DNA from 4 places in the Thalassotalea sp. SU-HH00458 genome. Region 3 is predicted to be linked to each of the others. Evidence: predicted binding sites of a transcription regulator. Region 3 holds the regulator's gene; each other region holds the start of a gene.
What was found. Region 3 encodes FNR, which switches genes on or off when oxygen is low (the NO sensors DNR and NnrR bind a similar motif). Its sites were predicted from a motif close to TTGATCTAGATCAA; they were not measured.
Positions count from the first base shown of each region.

Region 1 (2,211 bases), on a different contig from region 3:
CACCCATGGAAGCGACGGGCGGATTAGCCGATGGAAATACCTATATTGGTAATATCAACCTTAAATCGGAAACAGCGCAACAATTAGATTTAGGGTTAACCTATCAATCAAATAATGTTCGCTTTGCCCCGCATATTTTCTATCAAAAAATTGATGATTATATTCAAGGTACGCCCTTAGGGATGGATGAAATGTCGGCAAGTATGATGGCGAACATGATGTCAGGTGATGAAAACCCATTACAGTTTAATAATGTCGATGCGAAATTATACGGTGTAGATCTAGACGGATACGTTCAAGTGAATGAACATTTGCGTTTATCGACTATTGTTAGCTTTGTCAGAGGCGAGCGCCGTGATATTCATGATAACTTATATCGCATTGCGCCGTTAAATGGCCAAGTTAATGCGAGTTATTCAAGTGATGAATGGTCAACGAATCTTGCCATTGTATTTGCAGCTTCCACTGATAAGGTTGCTGTGACTAATAATGAACAAGAGAGCGCAGGCTATGGCGTGATCAATGTTGATTTTCAATATTATCTAAACAATCAAGTGACCTTGCGCGCAGGTGTCGATAATATTTTTGATAATGAATATCGAAACCATTTAGGCGGATACAACCGTGTCAAAGGTAGTGATATTACTGTAATGAATCGTTTACCTGCCGAAGGCATGAGTGCTTGGGCTGAAGTAAGCTATAACTTTTAAACACTCCACTCTTTGTGTTTTAATGCTTGTAGCTTAGCTGTTACAAGCATTTTTTTATTTCTACTTTTGAAATGATTCACTAACAACCCTGATATACATCAAGGTAAATACCATCTTTTATTGCTCAAAATTTCATATTAGAGTAACATTAATGATAATCATTGTTATTAACATATTAGGCTGTCATGACACTTTCACAGTTAGCGCGGGCTCAACGTGCTGTCATTCGTAAACTTCCTGAAAATTTCGACTTAACGACTAAGTTGATTGAACAAGGCTTTGCGCTTAAAACGGAAGTGACACTTGCTCATAAAGCTCCTTTTAATGGCCCAATTGCCTTCAACCTTCACGGTACCAAAATTTGTATTGCCCCTAGTGTTGCACAACAAATAGGAATCGAAATCGTCTAATGTCTGATCATTTACATATTGCGTTAGTCGGCTTTGCGAATTCTGGTAAAAGTACGTTTTTTAATGCCTTAAGTGGTGCAAAACAAAAAACAGGCAATTGGTCGGGAGTAACCGTTGCTATCAAAAAACAGACCTTTTTATTTAATAATCAAGCAACCTTGTTAACTGATTTACCGGGTATTAGTTCCTTATCAGCACGTACTCATCAAGGAAAAGATTTATCTATCACGCAAGATTTTCTCAAAGCAGAAAAAATTGACTGTTTAATTAATATTGTTGATGCGACGCAATTGAAGCGACAGTTGTACCTGACAACTCAATTGTTGGAGTTAGGTTTACCTGTTTTAGTGGTGCTAAATAAAACCGATAGAAAAGAAGCGGTGAATGTTGATACAAAGTTAATGTCAAAAGAGCTTGGTTGTCCGGTGATTATTGGTAATAGCTTAAAACGTAACATGACTGAAAAAGTTGCCGACGCTTTGCAATCTATGCCGACTAAAACCACGCAAATACAGGCACTAAACTTACCCGAAAACGTTATTTCTTCTCAAAAAGCAGACGATGTTCATTTACACCAGTTAGAACAAGGTGATTGTAATTCTGAAGGCTGTAAGGCAAAAAATGATAACGCGATCGCCATTATGCAAGCACGTTATGAATTTATTCAACAGCTGTTATCACACGTACAAATCGATGAGATAAATAAAACACAACTAAGCGATAAACTCGATCATATTATTTTGCACCCTTGGCTAGGTGTGCCCGTATTTCTTGGCATGATGTACTTACTGTTTATGTTTGCCATTAATGTCGGTAGTGCCTTTATCGACTTTTTTGATATTTTAGCCGGCGCAATATTTGTTGATTATCCACAACAATTTTTAACGGGACTTGGTACTCCGCAGTGGTTACTTACGCTTATTGAAGGCGCAGGATTAGGCTTGCAAACTGTGGCTACTTTTATTCCCGTTATTGCCTGTTTATTTATTGGCTTATCGATATTAGAGAGTAGTGGCTATTTAGCGCGTGCTGCGTTTGTTGTTGATTCTGCCATGCAACGTATAGGTTTGCCTGGTAAAGCGTTTGTACCA
Region 1 is NZ_BAABWW010000004.1:166,187-168,397, reverse strand. Features, by position in the region: gene ABXH06_RS07775 (TonB-dependent receptor) at 1-710, shown strand, start outside; gene ABXH06_RS07770 (FeoA family protein) at 896-1,120, shown strand; gene feoB (ferrous iron transport protein B) at 1,120-2,211, shown strand, end outside.
Region 1: ABXH06_RS07770 (FeoA family protein) is a predicted target of FNR. The motif match lies at 799-812, and genes of this name have one in related genera.

Region 2 (2,211 bases), on a different contig from region 3:
GAAGCGATACTGGTGATCGTTAAGTTGTCTAAGTCGTTATAATCAACTTGTAACATTTGCCCGGTTTCTTTCACGGCAACAATAAAAGAAGAGGTATTGGGCGCAGTATAAATTGCCGCAACACGAGCTTCGTTAATAAACTCACCTTTGGTGTTGTAACCACGGGTTGAAACCACTTTAAGTGGGTTTAATGTTACCGCATCCATGATAACAAAGTGAGCCGGCCAGTATCCGCCCGCGATAACATATTTACCGTCGCCAGACACAGCGATATCACGCGCGTCATATGCCATTTTAGTTTCAGCTACTAACATGTTGTCAGGCGTTTGCCATAAGTCTATTTTATTGACTTTTCCGTCACGACCTATGGTGTACCAAAAGCGGCCAACGTCTTTTGCATGATCCACTTTATGATGCTCAGTACCTTTAATTACATGAACGGCATAACCGGTATCAATGTGTTTGACGATTTTTTTAGTATCGCCATCGATGATCGCAGCTTTACCGGCATCCCGTTCAATGACAACAAAGAAATTTTCCCAATTTAAGCCGTGCATAGGTTTGCTTGGATAATCTTTTGGATCAACATACTGTTTTGTGTGTGAGCGCATTTGTTCTAAGGACATTTCTGGTGGAACAGGTGGTGTCATTTGAATAAAGGTTGCCATGTTGGTGATTTCTTCTTTTGTGAACAAATCATCAAAGTTATTCATGCCACCTTCAGTACCGTATGCAATAATTTTTTCTAGGCGTTTTTGCCCTTTCTTTATCGTGTTTTCGGGTTCTAGGTTTTTACCGGTTGCACCTTTACGTAATGTACCGTGGCAACCTGCACAACGTTGGAAGTACTGTAGCTTTGCTTTATCAAAATCAGTTTCAGAGAGTGTTGGCTCGGTTGCTGAAACCGACAGACTGATACCACTTGCAGCTAAACCAATAGCTAAGCTTATCGCTGAAAGGCCATACTTTATTGTTTTCATCGGTTTTCTCCAGATGTTTAATTTCTAATTTAGTGTTTAAAAGGAATTTTCAGATTGAAATTATCTTGATTGAAAATATTTTTAATCTGTAAATAAACGTAACTATCGGGGAATTACCAATCTGAAAACCTGATGCAGATCAAGTTTTTAAAAATATTAAACGGAAGTGATTTACAACTTGATTGAGGTCAATAAATGATGGATTTTTAAACGAATGAGCATGCTTTCGGTATAGACTATTCACAATAGACACATCGTACTTTTATATTTTTACTAAACCGCTTCTACAACTTTTTTGGAAACATTTTATGAATAATCGTCAAAAATCCTTACTGTATGCCGCTATTATTGGATTGATCATAGTTGCCATTTTCCTTGGTTTTTTATCGAGCATCACCAATCCTGTTTCTTGGTTGTTAATTGCCGTGTTATTGCTTATTCCTATGCTAGATAGAACACGTAGAGAAGAAAAAAAAATTGTGTGGAAAGAGGAATATAGCGTTGGTATAGAAAGTTTAGATCAAGATCATAAAACCCTGATTGACTTATTAAATAAATTTATCACAGCATACGATTTTGCCATGAGTGAAAGTTTTGAACGTGAAGCATTAGATGAGTTAATCGCTTATACCAAATATCATTTTGAGCGTGAAGAAGCGTTAATGCTAAAGCATCATTATCCTGATGTAGTTGAGCATAAAGCAGAACATAAAAAAATGTTTGAACAAGTAGAAAAATTCGAAGATCTCTACATTGACAAAGGTCATGAAGCGCTAGAAGAAATTAGTCAGTTTTTAACCAATTGGTTGATTAATCATATAAACGGAACTGATAAAGCCTACACAAAACACCTAACTCAGTGCGGTGTAAAATAATACCTGCTGACTATCAATAAAATGGATTCGTTGTTCTGCTGGATCGCTTATTAGGTTACAACTTCACCCAACTAAATCCAAGGACATAAATTTACTATTAGGATCTGCATTATAATTAGAAAATGGACCACAGAAAGAAAACCCATGTTTTCTATATAAACCATGAGCTGGAATAAAATAGTCCATTGAACCAGTTTCTAAGCTTAACTTTTTTAAACCAAATAGCTTTGCTTGTTCGATAATATGAACCAGTAATTTAGAAGCAACACCTTTATTCTGGTATTGATTTGAAGTTCGCATAGATTTTATCTCTGCGTGCTCAGAATCCAATATTTTAAACGCACCACAACCGGCTA
Region 2 is NZ_BAABWW010000001.1:287,520-289,730, reverse strand. Features, by position in the region: gene ABXH06_RS01300 (cytochrome D1 domain-containing protein) at 1-980, opposite strand, end outside; gene ABXH06_RS01295 (bacteriohemerythrin) at 1,289-1,855, shown strand; gene ABXH06_RS01290 (GNAT family N-acetyltransferase) at 1,919-2,211, opposite strand, start outside.
Region 2: ABXH06_RS01295 (bacteriohemerythrin) is a predicted target of FNR. The motif match lies at 1,159-1,172, and genes of this name have one in related genera.

Region 3 (2,211 bases):
CTACAACAAACGAGTTTATCGCCAAAAATGATTGTTTATTTTATGTCGTTAAACATTCTTTAGGAACCTTTGAAAAGTGATAAATTGTTTTTTACCTGTGATGAATAATGTTAACCTCCTGCCAAGATTGTCAGTAAAAGATATTGTCTTTGTATGGAATTAGATTTTCTATCAGCCTTCGTCATCGGTTTATTAGGTGGTGGACATTGTATTGCGATGTGTGGAGGCATTACCACCATGCTTACGTCTGCACTACCGCAACAAATAAACAAAACCCCCTTTATATTAAGCTATAACGTAGGGCGAATATTTTCTTATTCTTTGATAGGTGCTATCGCAGGTTTAACCGGCTCACTCGCAATTAAACACTTAGGATTTCCTATTGTCACTTTAAAAATTATTGCCGGTATTTTTTTAATCTTGCTCGGATTATACATTGGTCAATGGTTATTATGGATATCAAAAGTTGAAGTAATTGGTAAACACCTTTGGCAACACTTATCGCCTTTAAGTAAAAAGATAATTCCGATAAAGAGTGTAAAGAAATCTTTCCTTTTAGGTACCTTATGGGGTTGGTTACCATGTGGTTTAGTTTATTCAACATTAACCTGGTCTTTAGCCAGCGGCAACGCAATAAAAGGAGGTTTGATCATGATGTTTTTTGGGCTTGGTACTTTACCTGCGTTATTGACGGTTTCATTTGGTTTTACTTTTATAAAGCTATTAATGCAAAATAATTATTTTAGAAAAACTATGGCGTTATTACTAATAAGTTATGGTATCTTGACGCTAAAATTTGCATATACACAAATGTTCTAATACCATACTCGAAGTGGATAATTAACTTAGATGTTAAGGAAAATATGTACAAGAATCAAAGCGCATCACAACAACATATTCATTGCCAAAATTGTAGCATCAGTGAACTTTGTCTACCGTATTCTCTTGATGAAAAAGAGTTAGAAACCCTTGATGAAATCATTGACCGGAAACGCCCTATCCATAAAGGTGAGCAGCTTTTTCAAGATGGTCAAACTATGCAGTCCTTATACGCTATACGCTCTGGCACTTTCAAAACGTTTACGGTAAACGAAAGTGGTGAAGAACAAATTACCGGCTTCCATTTAGCAGGAGATTTATTAGGGTTTGATGCCATAGCAGAGTCTGAACATCCGAGTTTTGCAAAAGCATTAGAAACTTCAATGGTTTGTGAAATCCCCTATAATACCTTAGATAATTTATCTAATCATATGCCAAAGCTTAAAAAGCAAATCCTTCGTATGATGAGCTCTGAAATTAAAAATGATCAAGAAATGTTAACTTTATTGAACCGTAAGAATGCTGAGCAGCGTCTTGCTACATTTTTATGTGCCTTAAGCGCCCGTTATCACGCTAGGGGATTATCAGCCACTGAGTTCAGGTTGACGATGACTCGCAGTGATATTGGCAATTATATCGGCTTAACGGTTGAAACAATTAGTCGGTTATTAAATCGATTCAATAAAAATGACTTAATTAAAGTTGATGGCAAGCTTATTACAATTTTAGACAGCGATAAGCTTGAAGATTGTGCTGCGCTATAGCAGCACATCACTCTCCCACATACTTTTGCCTTGCGTAAATATATCTCAAACATCTGCAAAGTATTTGCTTGCTTAACTTTTCCTTCAAAACGACCAATTTATTGATTTAAAACAATCTTCAACTATGTGTTATATAAGAATATAACTATACTGATAGTAAATCATTAACATGAGTTATTCTGGAGCGAATATGGAAAAGTATCATCAAATATTAGCAATCATAGATCCAACCACTGAAGATCAAAAAGCCTTAAAAAGAGCAATTGAATTAGCCAAACAAACTCAGGCCACCATCACAGCTTTCCTTTCGATATATGATTTTTCTTATGAGATGACTACCATGCTGTCAAACGATGAGCGTGAAGCTATGCGCAACTCATTAATTAATGATCGTATTCAATGGTTGAATGAGTTAATTAACGTTTTACCGCACGATAATATTGCAATAGATACTAAAGTAATTTGGCACAATAGACCTTTTGAACCCATTATTGAAGAAGTATTAAATAATGGCTATGACATAGTCATTAAAGGAACACATCAGCACGATAAATTAAAATCAGTCATATTCACGCCAACTGATTGGCATATATTAAGAAAATGTCCCTGTCCTGTTTTATTAGTGAAA
Region 3 is NZ_BAABWW010000013.1:28,119-30,329, forward strand. Features, by position in the region: gene ABXH06_RS16715 (M14 family metallopeptidase) at 1-80, shown strand, start outside; gene ABXH06_RS16720 (sulfite exporter TauE/SafE family protein) at 154-819, shown strand; gene fnr (fumarate/nitrate reduction transcriptional regulator Fnr) at 864-1,583, shown strand; gene uspE (universal stress protein UspE) at 1,774-2,211, shown strand, end outside.

Region 4 (2,211 bases), on a different contig from region 3:
GAAATATTGTCGCGATAAGCACCTTTGTAGGTTCTAATTGTGATATAGCTAAGAATAATCATACCTAAAATGACATGTAAAAAATGAAATGCAGTGATTAAAAAGTACAAAGTAAAAAATGTGTTGGTTTCTAGATTGATCCCTAGCCTAAAAAGCGATTGGTATTCCCACATTTTCACCACTAAGTATAAAACTGCGAATACAAGGGCTGTGATCAGCCATTTGACAGAAATCTTGCTATGACCTTGATGGACGGTGTTAAGGGCTAATGCAACAAAAAAACTACTGGTGATCAATGCTAGTGTATTTAACAGTCCCGCTATGGGGTGTAATTGCGCTTTTCCTTGATTGAACATGTCAGAATTTAATTGTTCAGTAACGGCAAAGCTAATGAAAAATATAGCAAAAACAGTTAATTCAGCTAAAATAAAAAACCACATGGCTAAATCGCCAGGTAGCTTTTTATCTTCATGCATTGTTAATGCTTGGGTGTTATTCATCAAAATATATACGGGCAACATCCATTAAGGCTTTAATCGTTTCAGGATCATCCGATAAAGGCTCTGCTAAACAACAGCGGCAAACATCCAGAGGATTCATCCCGCTAGACATCATTTTTGCTGCATAAATTAATAAACGTGTTGAAGCGACTTCGTCTAAATCATTTTGTTCTAAACGGCGCAATGCTTGAGCTAACTCAACCAATTTGAAAGCTAAATTGGGTGTGGCGCCAGCTTCTTTAATAAGAATTTCTTGTTCTAACTCCATTGTAGGATATTCAAAACGCAAGGCAACAAAGCGTTGACGAGTGCTAGGTTTCATCCCTTTTAATAAATTCTGATAACCAGGATTATAAGAAACTACTAACATAAAGTCCGGCGCTGCTTCTATAAGTTCCCCTGTTCGTTCTAACGGTAAAATACGACGATCATCAGCGAGAGGGTGCAATACCACCGTCGTATCTTTACGTGCTTCAACAACTTCATCTAAATAACAGATGCCGCCTTCACGTACCGCTTTAGTTAGCGGTCCATCTTGCCAATAAGTACCATCAGGACCAATCAAATGACGACCAACTAAATCAGCGGCAGTTAAATCATCGTGACATGAAACTGTATACAAGGGTTTTTGCAGCTTTTTAGCCATGTGAGTAACAAAACGCGTTTTCCCACAGCCGGTAGGCCCTTTAATTAATACTGGCAATTGGTGCTGATTTGCGTATTCAAACAGGGTAACTTCGTTACCTTGTGCTTGATAATATAACTCAGTTTTTAATTGAGTTGCTGCTTCTAAACTTACGGCGCTCATATGAACCTACTAAGAAATGACGTTATCTGAGGTAAAATTACTTGGTTCTGGGAATGGCTGCAAATTTGATTGATGCTTACTTGATACCGATCAAATCATTGATATGAATTTTGCTCAGATCGCTATCAAGTTGCTAAATTTTGTTGGGCATATTGGTATTGAATTAAAGAGGCTTTAACCAAAAATTGCTCGCATCAATGAGATCGCTTGCTCAACCGTTTTACCTTCTTTCACTTGATGAATTAACGTGTCACGTTTGTTGAGTAAATATGCCGGTAATTCTTCATCTTCTAAGGCGCGATCAATTAACGCTTCTGCTGATTCTTTGCTTCTTTTTCTTACCATGGGGGCTGATTTGGTCGTTTTCTTAAGAGGCTTATCACGAAGTTTGATGTAGTTAGATTTTTCCGCACTGCCTTTTTCCGCATGCAAAAATACATCAAGTAAAATTACGCGGTTATTCCATAAAATAAGCTCTTGCTCATTCTCTGGCGATGCTTGATGCCACCAAGCACAAGTTCTTATCGTACCTATCATGTCCTGCCAATATGCAGAAAAATCGAAGTTATTAAATTTGGCTATTGAAAAACCTTGGCAGAAAGTTTCGATTTTACTGGCGGTTAAGGCAATAAATTGATCGGGTCTTCTCATTGCCAATAAACGTGTTGCTGGCGCCAGTGGTGCTTTTTTGTCATTCGCTTTATCAGATGAGTAAGAAGAAAAGATATCTTGGTAAGCACTGACAAATTTATCATACTCATTTAACGTTACCTCTCCGGTTAACGGGATATGACTTAAAGCCTGATCAAAAGCTTGTGGCTGTTCAATGAATAATTGATGAAACACTTTCGCACTTTTGGTTGAGGCAAACCACTCTACGTCAAATTGATATAAGCTAATGTC
Region 4 is NZ_BAABWW010000001.1:317,486-319,696, reverse strand. Features, by position in the region: gene ABXH06_RS01445 (cytochrome c oxidase subunit 3 family protein) at 1-500, opposite strand, end outside; gene ABXH06_RS01440 (CbbQ/NirQ/NorQ/GpvN family protein) at 493-1,308, opposite strand; gene ABXH06_RS01435 (hypothetical protein) at 1,483-2,211, opposite strand, start outside.
Region 4: ABXH06_RS01440 (CbbQ/NirQ/NorQ/GpvN family protein) is a predicted target of FNR. The motif match lies at 1,389-1,402, and genes of this name have one in related genera.